DNA from 2 places in the Corynebacterium hansenii genome. Region 1 is predicted to be linked to the other one. Evidence: riboswitches for the same ligand, from Rfam matches in the RefSeq annotation. Region 1 holds a riboswitch; the other holds the start of a gene.
What was found. Region 1 has a riboswitch for cobalamin ahead of metE (5-methyltetrahydropteroyltriglutamate--homocysteine S-methyltransferase). Riboswitches for the same ligand answer to the same signal wherever they lie in the genome.

Region 1 (5,876 bases):
GCTGCTGGGGGCCAACGGCTCGGGCAAGTCGACGCTGCTGCGCCTGCTGGCCGGCGCCATCCGCCCCACGTCGGGCTCCCTCGAATTCGACGGGTCGCCGTATTCCTACGGGCGCCGCGGTCGCAACCACCTCCGGCAGCGCGTCCAGCTGGTCCTCCAGGACCCCGATGACCAGCTGTTCGCCACCTCCGTGGCCGCGGACGTCTCCTATGGGCCGGTCAACCAGGGGCTCCCCGACGACGAGGTCCGGCGCCGCGTCGACGAGGCCATGGCGGCCGCCGAGGTCGCCGACCTGGCCGACCGCGTCCCGCACCAGCTGTCCTACGGCCAGCGCAAGCGGGTCGCGCTGGCGGGTGCGCTGGCCATGCGCCCCGACGTCCTGCTCCTCGACGAACCGACCGCCGGCCTCGACCCCGCCGCGACGGAGAATCTGCTGGGCACCCTCGGCGCGCTCCACGACGGGGGCGTGGCCGTGGTGATGGCCACCCACGACGTCGACGTCGCCTGGTCCTTCGCGGCCCGCGCCGCCGTGCTCGTCGACGGGTCGGCGGTGACCGGTGCCGCCTCCGAGATCCTCGTCGATCCCGATCTGGCGCGGCGGGCGCGGCTGTCCCTGCCCTGGGCGCCGGTCGTGGCCGAAGCGCTGGGCCGCGACCCGGCGGGCATCCGGCGTCCGGAGGATCTTCTGGGCCGATGACGCCCACGTGGGCGTCGCAAAGCGAAAAGAACCGCTCCCCCCGCCACGCGGACTGCCGGAACGCGTACGGGGGAAGCGGTCTTTTCATTCATCGCCGCAGCATGCGGCCGGCGGTAGGAGGCCCGCCGGCCGGCCGGCTACAGCGACGCCCGGACCTTCCGGGCGGCTTTCACGAGGGCGTCCAACGACGCCCTGGTCTCGGGCCAACCGCGGGTCTTCAACCCGCAGTCGGGCACCACCCACACCCGGTCGGGGCCGAGGGTGCGGGCGGCGTGGTCGATGCGCTCCGTGACCTCGTCCACGCCCGGCACGCGCGGCGAGTGGATGTCCCACACGCCGGGGCCCAGGGGCAGGTCGAAGTCCGAGGCGGCGATGGCGTCGACGAGCTCGAAGCCGGCGCGGGCGGCCTCGATCGTGGTCACGTCGGCGTCCATGTCCCGGATCAGGTCGAGGATCGACCCGAAATCCGAGTAGCACATGTGCGTGTGCAGCTGGGTGGAGTCCGCCAGTCCGCCGGTGGCGGTGCGGAACGCCTCCACCGACCACTCCGCGTACTCGTCGCGGTCCTCCGGGCGCAGGGGGAGCAGCTCGCGGATCGCGGCCTCGTCCACCTGGATCACCTGCGCGCCCGCCGCCTCCAGGTCCTCGCACTCGGCGCGGATCGCCAGAGCAACCTGATGCGCGGTGTCCGCCAGCGGCTGGTCGTCGCGCACGAAGGACCAGGCCAGCATGGTCACCGGGCCGGTGAGCATGCCCTTGACCGGCCGTTCCGTCATGTCCTGCGCCGCGCGGAACCAGCGCACCGTCATCGGCGCCGGGCGCGAGACGTCGCCGTGCAGGATCGGCGGGCGCACGCACCGCGTGCCGTAGGACTGCACCCACGCGTTCGACGTGCAGTGGAAACCGTCGAGCTGCTCGGCGAAGTACTGCACCATGTCGTTGCGCTCCGGCTCGCCGTGCACCAGCACGTCCAGGCCCAGGCGCTCCTGTTCGCCGATGACGTTGACGATCTCCCGGATCATCGCGGCCTCGTACGCCCGGGCCGACGACTCGCCGCGGGCGTACGCCGCGCGGGCGGCGCGGACCTCCGGCGTCTGGGGGAAGGAACCGATCGTCGACGTCGGCAGCGGGGGCAGGTCCAGGGCCCGCTCCTGGGCTTTGCGACGAAGCGGGAACGGCGAACGATCGTGGACGCCGCCCTTCCGGCGGGGGACCCGGTGCTCCGGGGCTCGTGCACCCCGCTCCCGCTCGTTCCCCTGCTCCTCCGCCCGGTCCCCATTCGCGGCGGCCTCCGCTTCGGCCAGGAAACCGTTGCGGCGGATGCGCTGGCCGTCCGGGTGGTGCAGGGCGCGGGCGAGCGAGACGACCTCGATGATCTTCTCCTCGCCGAACGCCAGCCGCGCCCGCAGCTCCGGCTCATTCGCCAGCGACGGCTCCGCCGCCAGCGAATGCGGGACGTGCAGGAGCGAACACGACGTCGACACCGCCACCGGGTGCGTCCGGGCGACGCCGGCGAGGGTGGCCAGCGCCCGGGCGCAGTCCGTGCGCCAGACGTTGCGGCCGTCGACGACGCCCGCGACGATCAGCGTCGACTCCGGGAGAGCCGACAGATCCGGCGCATCACCGGCGACGTAGTCCACGCCGATCGCGTCCACGCCGGTGCCCGCCAGCACATCGACGGCCCGCTGCCCACCCGTGAAGTACGTCTGGGCGAGCACCCGCAAACCGAGGCCATGGGCGTGGGCCACCAGGCGCCGCCACTGCCGGGACGCCTCCGCCCCGCGGTCGGCCGGCAGGCGATCGGTGTTGAGGGCGGGCTCGTCGAGCTGGACCCACTCCACCCCCTCCGCGGCGAGTGCGTCGAGGATGCCCAGGTAGACGTCGACGAGCTCGGGCAGCCTGTCCAGCGGCTCGCCGGGCGAGCCCGGGGCGGCCTTGGACAGCGCCAGGAACGTCACCGGGCCGATGAGCACCGGCCGCGCCGGCACGTGGTTCCGGCGTGCCCCGCGCACCTGCGACACCAGGAACGACGGATCGGCGGCGAAGGGGCGGGCGGCGTCGAGCTCGGGAACCAGGTGGTGGTAGTTCGTGTCGAACCACTTGGTCATCTCGAGGGGCGGGATGCCCTCGGCGCCGCGGGCCGCCGCGAAGTAGCGGTCGAGCCACGGCGGCAGCAGGCCCCCGGACTCCGCCACCTGCTCCTCCGGGTAATCGGCGATGCCGTCGACGCGGGCGGGCAGGGCGCCGACCATCGCGGCGACGTCGAGCATCTGGTCGTAATAGGAGAAGGTGCCGACGGGCACCGAATCCAGGCCGGTGGTCGTGGCGCGCCGCAGGCGGCGGTCGATGAGCGTCGCCGCGGTGTTCGCGAGCTCCGGCGCCAGCGACGGGTCGCGCCAGTAGGCTTCGATGGCCTTCTTCAGCTCCCGGTGGGCGCCGATGCGGGGGAAGCCCGGCACCGTGGCTATGAACGGCGGGCGTTGTCCCGCCGGGTTCGGAAATGCGGTCATTGGGTGATCTCCTCGATCCTCGTCAAGAAAGACCGGGGCCGCTCGCGGACCGCACGCGGGAGCATCCGATGGGAGACGCGCGTGTGCGACATCGCCGAAACGACGTCCGCGCCCATCGGGTTTTGCCACGTCGCGCCTGTCCGCGGGCGCCCTCGGTGAGCCGGATCGGATGAGCCGGCGCAACGGGCAGGTATTCGGGCTCGCCGGCGACGCCCAATCGGGCGGGGACCTACCGGCCGTCGCTTCCCAGGGATCGACCCCAGTGCCTCTGACGGCTTTCGTTCCGGCATACCGCTGCGGGACAGCTCCGGATTCTCACCGGATTCCCTCTTGCGACCGACACCCCGCGGTGAACGCGGGGGCGGAACCTGTTGCGCAGCTCACCATAGGGGAGGATTCGCAAAAAGAAAACTCGTTCGGCGAATCGGGTGCGCGGGGGCGTCGTAAAGCAAGGTGGGTAATGGTGTTGGTGGCCCATATGCTGGGGATCCAAGAGTTAACAAGCGATTCGCAATCTTCACTCGCCAACCCCGTTCGTGAATTGCTTTTGCCCCTGGCTAGATTTCGTGACCCCCGTCACATACCTTTTCGGTTAGTGATCATTAACCGAACTGCGGCGGGCAACCGCCCGCGACGAAGGGAACACCAGGCATGAGCATCCGCATCCCCCACATCATCGGCGGCGAAGAGGTCCACGCCGAAGGCGCCGTCATGGACGTCACCGTCCCCGCCACCGGCGCGGTCCGCGGCACCGTCGGGCTGGCCGACCGGGCCCTCGTCGACCGGGCCGTCGCCAACGCCAAGGAGGCGCAGAAGGACTGGGGTGCCTGGAGCCCGCTCAAGCGCACGCGCATCCTCAACGAGTGGATCCGCCTGATCCGCGCCAACGCCGACGACATCGCCCGCGAACTGTCGCTCGAGCACGGCAAGACCTTCGCCGACGCCCACGGCGACCTGCAGCGCGGCCTCGAGGTCGTCGAGTTCTCCCTCGGCGCCCCGCACCTGCTCAAGGGCGAGTTCTCCGAGTCCGTCGGCACCGGCGTCGACGTCCACTCCGTCCGCCAGCCGCTCGGCGTCGTCGCCGGCATCACCCCGTTCAACTTCCCGGCCATGATCCCGCTGTGGAAGGCCGGCCCCGCCCTGGCCGCCGGCAACGCGTTCATCCTCAAGCCCTCCGAGCAGGACCCGTCCGTTCCGGTCACCCTGGCCAAGCTCTTCCTCGAGGCCGGCGGCCCGGCCGGCGTGCTCAACGTCGTCCACGGCGCCCACGACGCCGTCAACGGCCTGCTCGAGCACCCCGACGTCAAGGCCATCGGCTTCGTCGGCTCGACCCCCGTCGCCGAGCACGTCTACGTCACCTCCGCGAAGCTGGGCAAGCGCGCCCAGTGCTTCGGCGGCGCCAAGAACCACATGATCGTCATGCCGGACGCCGATCTCGACCGCGTCGTCGACGCGCTCATCGGCGCCGCGTACGGCTCCGCCGGCGAGCGCTGCATGGCCATTTCCGTGGCCGTGCCCATCGGCGACGAGGTCGCCGACGCCCTGCGCGACGCCCTGGTCGAGCGCATCAAGGAGCTGAAGGTCGGCCACTCCCTCGACCCGGACGCCTCCTACGGCCCGCTGATCACCCCGCAGGCGCTCGAGCGCGTCCGCGACATCGTCGGCTCGGCCGAGGGCGAGGGCGCGACCCTGGTCATCGACGGCCGCGAGTCCGGCGCCACCGACGACGAGTTCGAGGGCGAGTCCCTCGCCGACGGCCTGTTCATCGGCCCGTCGCTGATCGACAACGTCAAGCCGGGGATGCGCTGCTACGACGAGGAGATCTTCGGCCCCGTCCTCTGCATCGCCCGCGCCAAGGACTACGAGGAGGCCCTCGCCCTGCCCAGCGAGCACGAGTACGGCAACGGCGTGTCCATCTTCACCCGCGACGGCGACGCCGCCCGCGACTTCGCCTCCCGCGTGGAGGTCGGCATGGTCGGCGTCAACGTCCCGATCCCGGTCCCGGTGGCCTTCCACACCTTCGGCGGCTGGAAGCGCTCCGGCTTCGGCGACCTCAACCAGCACGGCCCGGACGCCTTCCGCTTCTACACCCGCACCAAGACCGTCACCACCACGTGGCCGAAGGGCCCGCGCGAGGGCGCGTCCTTCAACATGCCGGTCCTGGGCTCCTAGGCCCCACCGGCCACGGCCCACCGCCCACCGCCCGCGAAAACCCGCCGGAACCACAGGAAGATCAGGAAGGTACCCATGACCTGGATCACCGAAGACCAGAAGATGCTCGCCGACACCATCGACGCGTACGTGGCCAAGCACATCGCGCCCAACGCCGCCGAATGGGACGCGACCCACCATTTCCCCGTCGACGAGATGCGCGGCCTGGCCGAGCTGGGCGTGGGCGCCCTGTACTGCTCGGAGGACCACGGCGGCACCGGCCTGACCCGGTCCGACGGCGTCGTGGTGTTCAACCGCATCGCCCGCGGCTGCCCGGTCACCTCGGCCTTCCTCTCCATCCACAACATGGTCACGTGGATGGTCGACGAGTTCGGCACCGAGGAGCAGCGCGCCGAGTTCATGCCGAAGCTGGCGGCGATGGAGATCATGGGCTCCTACTGCCTGACCGAGCCCGACGCCGGCTCGGACGCCGCGTCGCTGTCGACCCGCGCGGTCAA
Region 2 (5,876 bases), 1.5 Mb from region 1:
GCACGCCAGGGCCCACGGCCGCCCGCACGACGAAGTGCTCGCCGAGACCATCGCGGAGATCCGCCGGGCGTGGCGCGACGGCCTGACGTTGGTGGCCTACAACGCCGCGTACGACCTCACCGTGCTGCGCACCCAAGAGCCGTCCTTCACCGTCGACGGGCTCGTCTTCGACCCCTTGGTCATCGATCGGGCGCGCGACCGGTTCCGGGGCGGCAAGCGCACCCTCGGCAACGTCTGCGAGCACTACAACGTGCGCCTGGACAACGCGCACGAGGCCACCGCCGACGCCCTGGCCGCGGCGCGCCTGGCCTGGATGATGGCCAAGAAGGTGTGGCCGGACCTGGCCGCCATGGACGGCGACGAGCTCATGGAGTACCAGGCCGTCTCCCACTTCGAGAGCCAGCGTTCCCTGCGCGAGTACCTGCGCAAGCAGGGGCGCGACGTGTCCGATTTCCGGATCACGGCCTGGCCCATGGACGCGCGGGCGGCTACGTCGACTCGATGATCAGGTGCGGCCGCGGGCTCCCTTCCGGCCGCACCACCTGGCTCTCCACGTCGAACGCCGCCCGCACCGCATCCGGCGCCAGCACGTGCTCGGGTTCGCCCCGGCGGAGCACCGTGCCGTCGTGGAGCAGCACCACGCGGTCGAAGTGGGACATGGCCAGGTCCAGATCGTGGATGTTGGCGACCACCGTGCGCCCCGATTCCCGCAGCACCCGCAGCAGGTGGATACGGTGGTGGACGTCGAGGTGATTGGTCGGTTCGTCGAGAAGCAGCAGGCCCGTCTCCTGCGCGAGCCCGCGCGCCAGCACGACCCGGCGCACCTGGCCGCCGGACAACCGGTCGCACATGGAATCGGCGTGCTCGGCCACGCCCATCAGCTCCAGCGCCGACCGCACCGCCGCATGGCCGGCTTGGCCGCCCAGGTCCCAGGGGCTCGTGTGCGGCAGCCTGCCCAGCGCCACGAACTCGGCGGCCGTGAGCTCCCCCGGCGGGCGTTCGTCCTGTCCCACGAAACCGACCAGCCGCGCCCGTTCGCGGGGGCGCATGCGGGCGAGGTCGCGGCCGTCGTAAAGCACCCGGCCCTCCGCCGGCGCGACGATGCCGGCCAGCGCGCGCATCAGCGTCGACTTGCCGACGCCGTTGACCCCCACCACCGCCGTGAGCGACCCGGGCGCGGCGGCGAAGGTGACGTCCGTGAGCAGGCGGCGCTTGCCGACGTCGACGGCCACCGACTCCACATCCAGCGAAGCGATCATGACTGCCCTCCGAAACGGTAGCGGGAACGGCCCATCAGCAGCAGGAACACCGGTGCGCCGATCACGCCCGTGACCACGCCCAGCGGGATCTCCTGCGGCGGGGCGATGAGGCGGGCCAGGACGTCGACCCACAGCAGGAACAGCGCGCCCGAGAACACCGCCACCGGAATGGCGCGGCGGTGCACCGACCCCACCAGCAGCCGGGCGAAGTGCGGGATGACCAGCCCGACGAAACCGATGCCGCCGGCCACCGCGACCATCGCGCCGACCAGCACCGCCTGCACGCCGAAGAGGACCTTGCGCAGCAGACCGACCCGCACGCCCAGCGCTGCGGCGGTCTCCGGGCCCGCGGACAGGGCGTCGAGGCGCGGGCTCAGCAGGAACAGCAGGACCACCGCGGGCACGAGCACGAGCAGCGGCAGCGGCAACCGGTTCCACTGGGCGCCCGACACGGAGCCGAGCATCCAGAACAGCACCGACTGCGCCGACCGCGAATCCGGGGCCCGGAACACCAGCAGGCTGGCGACGGCCGAGAACGCCGACGACAGCACGACGCCCGACAGGATCAGGCGCAGCGGGGTGATGCCGCCCTGCAGCATGGTCACCAGGTACACGATCGCCGTCGCCGCCACCGCGCCGACCAGCGCGCCGCCGGACAGCGCCCACACGCCGAACCCGGAGAACGCGCCGACCGTGATCACGGCCGTCGCGCCGACGCTGGCGCCGGCCGAGATGCCGAGCAGGTAGGGGTCGGCGAGCGGGTTGCGCACGAGCGTCTGCATGGCGACGCCCGCCATCGCCAGACCGGCGCCGACGACGATGGCCATCAGACCCCTGGGCGCCCGGAGCTCCCACACGATGTCGTTGACCGCGCGATCCGGGTACGCGGCCCCGGACAGTTGGGCCGCGACGACGTCCCACACCTGCGGCAGCGAATAGCCGACCGATCCGAACGTCAGCGACGCGACGAAGCTGACCGCGGTCAGCGCCGCCAGCACGAGCACGAGAAGCGGCGTGGCCGCCTTCCCCAACACGAAAACCGCCCTTCCGGCTAGGAGGCGAAGTGCTCGCGCCCGTCGAGGCTCCCGGGCAGCTTCATGGCGGGCTCGATTCCGGACTCGGGCACGAGGCCGAACTTCTCCAGCCCCTTGCGCAAGTGCTCGGCGGCGTCGATGTTCAGCGGCGAGGACACCCACATCGAGTACGAAAGGTTGACGAAGCGGTTCTCCTTCACCGCGGGCAGGTCGCGGGTCACCGGGTGGTTCTTCAGGACGCGGACCTTCTCGTCGAAGGTCTGCCCGTCGTAGTCGACGAACACGAAGGCGTCCGGGGCGTCCTTCGCCAGCGATTCCCAGCCGACCTGCACCCACGAGTCGTCCAGGCCCTCGGCCTGGTTGCGTCCGCCGGCGGTCTCGATGATCGCCTGAGGGCCGCCGAACCTGCCGGAGGTGTAGATCGCGTCGGTGCCGGAGTCGAACACGAACACCGTCGGCGCCTTGTCCGCCCTCGGGGCCGCGTCGAGCTTCTTGCGGCGCTCGGCGATGTCCTCGATCACCGCCTCCGCCTGATCCGAGCCTCCCGTCATCGTGCCGACGTTGCGCAGGTCGGTTTCCAGCGCCTCCCACGGGTCGACGAGGCCGCGCCGGTCGGTGCCCTCCTTCCGGCAGGATTCGGTGAGCACGTAGGTGCCGATGCCGCGCTGGTCCAGCAGCTCCGGCGTCACCCCGCCGCCCTCGGACAGCCCGTAGTTCCAGCCGGAGAAGTAGACGTCCGGCTGGGCCGCGACGATCTGCTCGAGGGTCGGCTGCTTCTCGGCGATTTCGTTCAGCCCGCCGATCACGTCGGCGCCGTACTTCGCCGCGAGGGTGTCGCGGTCCTTGCCGATGGCGGCCACGGCGTCGAGGTTGTCGCGCGCGCCGGCGGACAGCGCGATCGAGATGATCCCGGAGTCGTACGCGAGCATCTTCGGGTCCGCCGGATACGGGGTTTCCTTCCCGCAGTTGACGACGGTCGTCTCGCCGCCGGGCTTGGCGGCGGAATCCGCGCCACCGCCGCCGACGGAGCAGGAAACCAGGAGCAGGGCCATCGATGCGGCGATGGCGGTCGGGACGGCGCGGAGCGCGAGCTTGTTCAAGGGGCCCACCTTCGTGGAACACCGCCGTCACCCTGACGCGGGGCGCGGCGTGGACGTCGAACCGGCGGGTCTTCGGACTCGAGGTCGACTCCCGCGCGCCTTCCCGGACGGCCATGCGCCGGTCCAGTGGCATCGTGCGGGGGATGGGCCCTCTCACCGCTGCGCGACAGTTCCGGATTCCCACCGGATTCCCTGGCGCCGATTCCTTGCCCGAGCACCGTAGCACCCCGGCGGGGGCCGTCGGACCGGCCGGACGGGCGAGGCAGTAACCTGATGCCGCCACGCGCTTGCCACATAAGGGAGTACCCGTGCTCGTCATCTGGGACATCGATCTGACGCTCATCGACAACGCCGGCTTCGGCCACGCCGAGGCGGACCGGCTGTTGGCGGAGCGCGGCATCGAGCGCCCCGCGGACCTGACCTTCGCCGGGCGCACGGACGCCGACATCTGGGGTTCCGTGCTCGGCGCGCAGCCGGGCGATGCGGTCCTCGGGGATTTCCTGACCGACCTCGCCGACGCCTGCGCCGTCGCCGAATGGCGGGGTTCCGTCCTGCCGGGCGTGCGGGCCGTGGTGTCGGCGCTGGCCCGGTCGGGGCATTCGCAGACGGTGGTCTCGGGCAACATGGCCGAGACCGGCTGGCTGAAGCTGCGCCACGCCCACCTGTCGGAGTTCATGGCGCCGCGCTTCTCGGCCTTCGGCGACTACGAGGTCGACAGGTCGGAGCTGCTGCGGGTCGCTCTGATGGAATGGGGCGGCCGCGGCCCCGTCGTCGCCGTGGGCGACACCCCGGCGGATGCCGCGGCGGCACTGGAAAACGGCATCGGGTTCGTGGGCGTGACCACCGGCCGCCACACGGCGTCGGACCTCACCGCGGCGATGGTCAACGTCAATCGCCTGGCCACGCCGTATTTCACCGACGATGACCTCCCCGACGGCACCGCGATCGTCGAGGATCTGCGGGATGCGCCGGCCGTCGTCAAGCTCCTGGAGTCGATGGCGCGCTGACGCTACAGGTCCCCCGCCGCCCGCGAGATCAATTCCGCGGTGCGGCGCCCGCCCGCGTATGCGGGGGCGACCCACGACGCGGGGGCGGCGGCGAAATCGCGGTCGACGGTGATGTCCACATGATCGACGAGGTCGACGCGCGGGAAGGACAGCTCGTCCCACAGCCGGGCGATGCGCTCGGCGATGTCCCGCGCGTCCGGCTCCAGGTGGGCGCCGGTGTGCTCGTCGGTGGCCCCGGGCCGGGCGGGCACGGCGCCGAGCGTCAGGTCCAGCCCGGCCGCGCGCAGGCGCCCGACCCGGTCGAGCATCTCCGACCCGCGGATCTTCCCGATCGGCAGGGCGAGGCCCGACGCGCCGGATTCCGGCAGCGCCTTCTCCAGCGACGCGCCGATCCCGGGCAGCGCCAGGGTGATCCCCGGCAGCCCGGCGGCGTCGTCGGTCAGCGTGCGCCACTGCTCCGCCATCTCGCGGTACCCCACCGCGGGCAGCGTTGTGCCCGCGACCGCCCCCTCCACCAGGCCCGCGGCGACGGCGGGCGCGGCGGGCTCGTGCATGACGACGCCCACCTCCGCGCCGAACCGCCTGCGCACCTCGGCGACGTGGGCCGCCAGCCCCTCCGCGAGCGACGCCGCCAGGTAGGCCACGGCGCCGCGGTCGACCAGCATCCGGTGGCCGCCGGGCAGCTCGATGGCCGCCGCCAACGTCCACGGGCCGACGATGGGCACCGTCACCGTCTCCGGGGTGGTCCCCCAGAACTCCTCGCACGCGTCGAGGTCGCGTTCGAGATGATCGGCGGCCAGCGACACGGCGCGCCCGCCGCGGTCGGCGATGCGCCACGACCGCGGCCCGGCGTCGAGATCGAGGTCGGCGCAGATCGCGCCGGTGCGGCCGATGGCGTCGGCGCCCAGGCCCCGGTCGGCGAGGATGGGCAGATGCGGGGCGGCACCGCACTCGCCCGCGAGGATCTCGGCGGCGGCGCGGACGTCGGTGCCCGGCATGGGCCCGAGGCCCCGGAAGGCGGTCATCGGGTCGCCTCCGTGGACGTGATGGTGCCGGAACCGAGCACGACGTCGCCGCCGGCGTCCGGGCGGTAGAGCACCGCGGCCTGGCCCGGGGCGACGCCGCGCAGCGGCTCGAGCAGGGTGCACTCGAACGACCCGCCGGTGCCCGCGTCGTCGACGGCGCCGGTCCACCCGACGCGGCACGGAACCGGGCGGCCATGGGCCCGGACCTGCACTTCCGCGTCGAATGCCGCGGGCGGGGCACCGGCGTCCAGCCACACCGCCCGGTCGACGGAGAGGACGCCGACGTCGAGGTCCTCCCGGCGCCCCACGGTGACGGTGCCGGTGGCGACGTCCATGCCCGTGACGTAGCGCGGCTTCCCGTCGGGCGCGGGCCCCGGCAGGCCCAGGCCCTTGCGCTGGCCGATGGTGAAGGCGTCGACGCCGTCGTGGTCGGCGAGCTTCTCCCCCGTCA

Region 2: it holds a riboswitch for cobalamin, as region 1 does, so the genes downstream of both, CHAN_RS04895 (ABC transporter substrate-binding protein) here and metE (5-methyltetrahydropteroyltriglutamate--homocysteine S-methyltransferase) in region 1, are expected to answer to the same signal.

What each region holds. Positions count from the first base shown of each region.
Region 1 is NZ_CP047211.1:2,608,740-2,614,615, reverse strand. It holds gene CHAN_RS11550 (energy-coupling factor ABC transporter ATP-binding protein) at 1-697, shown strand, start outside; gene metE (5-methyltetrahydropteroyltriglutamate--homocysteine S-methyltransferase) at 835-3,207, opposite strand; cobalamin riboswitch at 3,376-3,594, opposite strand; gene CHAN_RS11540 (CoA-acylating methylmalonate-semialdehyde dehydrogenase) at 3,859-5,379, shown strand; gene CHAN_RS11535 (acyl-CoA dehydrogenase family protein) at 5,455-5,876, shown strand, end outside.
Region 2 is NZ_CP047211.1:1,099,439-1,105,314, reverse strand. It holds gene CHAN_RS04910 (3'-5' exonuclease) at 1-505, shown strand, start outside; gene CHAN_RS04905 (ABC transporter ATP-binding protein) at 489-1,259, opposite strand; gene CHAN_RS04900 (FecCD family ABC transporter permease) at 1,256-2,290, opposite strand; gene CHAN_RS04895 (ABC transporter substrate-binding protein) at 2,311-3,345, opposite strand; cobalamin riboswitch at 3,440-3,611, opposite strand; gene CHAN_RS04890 (HAD family hydrolase) at 3,702-4,400, shown strand; gene CHAN_RS04885 (uroporphyrinogen decarboxylase/cobalamine-independent methonine synthase family protein) at 4,403-5,425, opposite strand; gene mnmA (tRNA 2-thiouridine(34) synthase MnmA) at 5,422-5,876, opposite strand, start outside.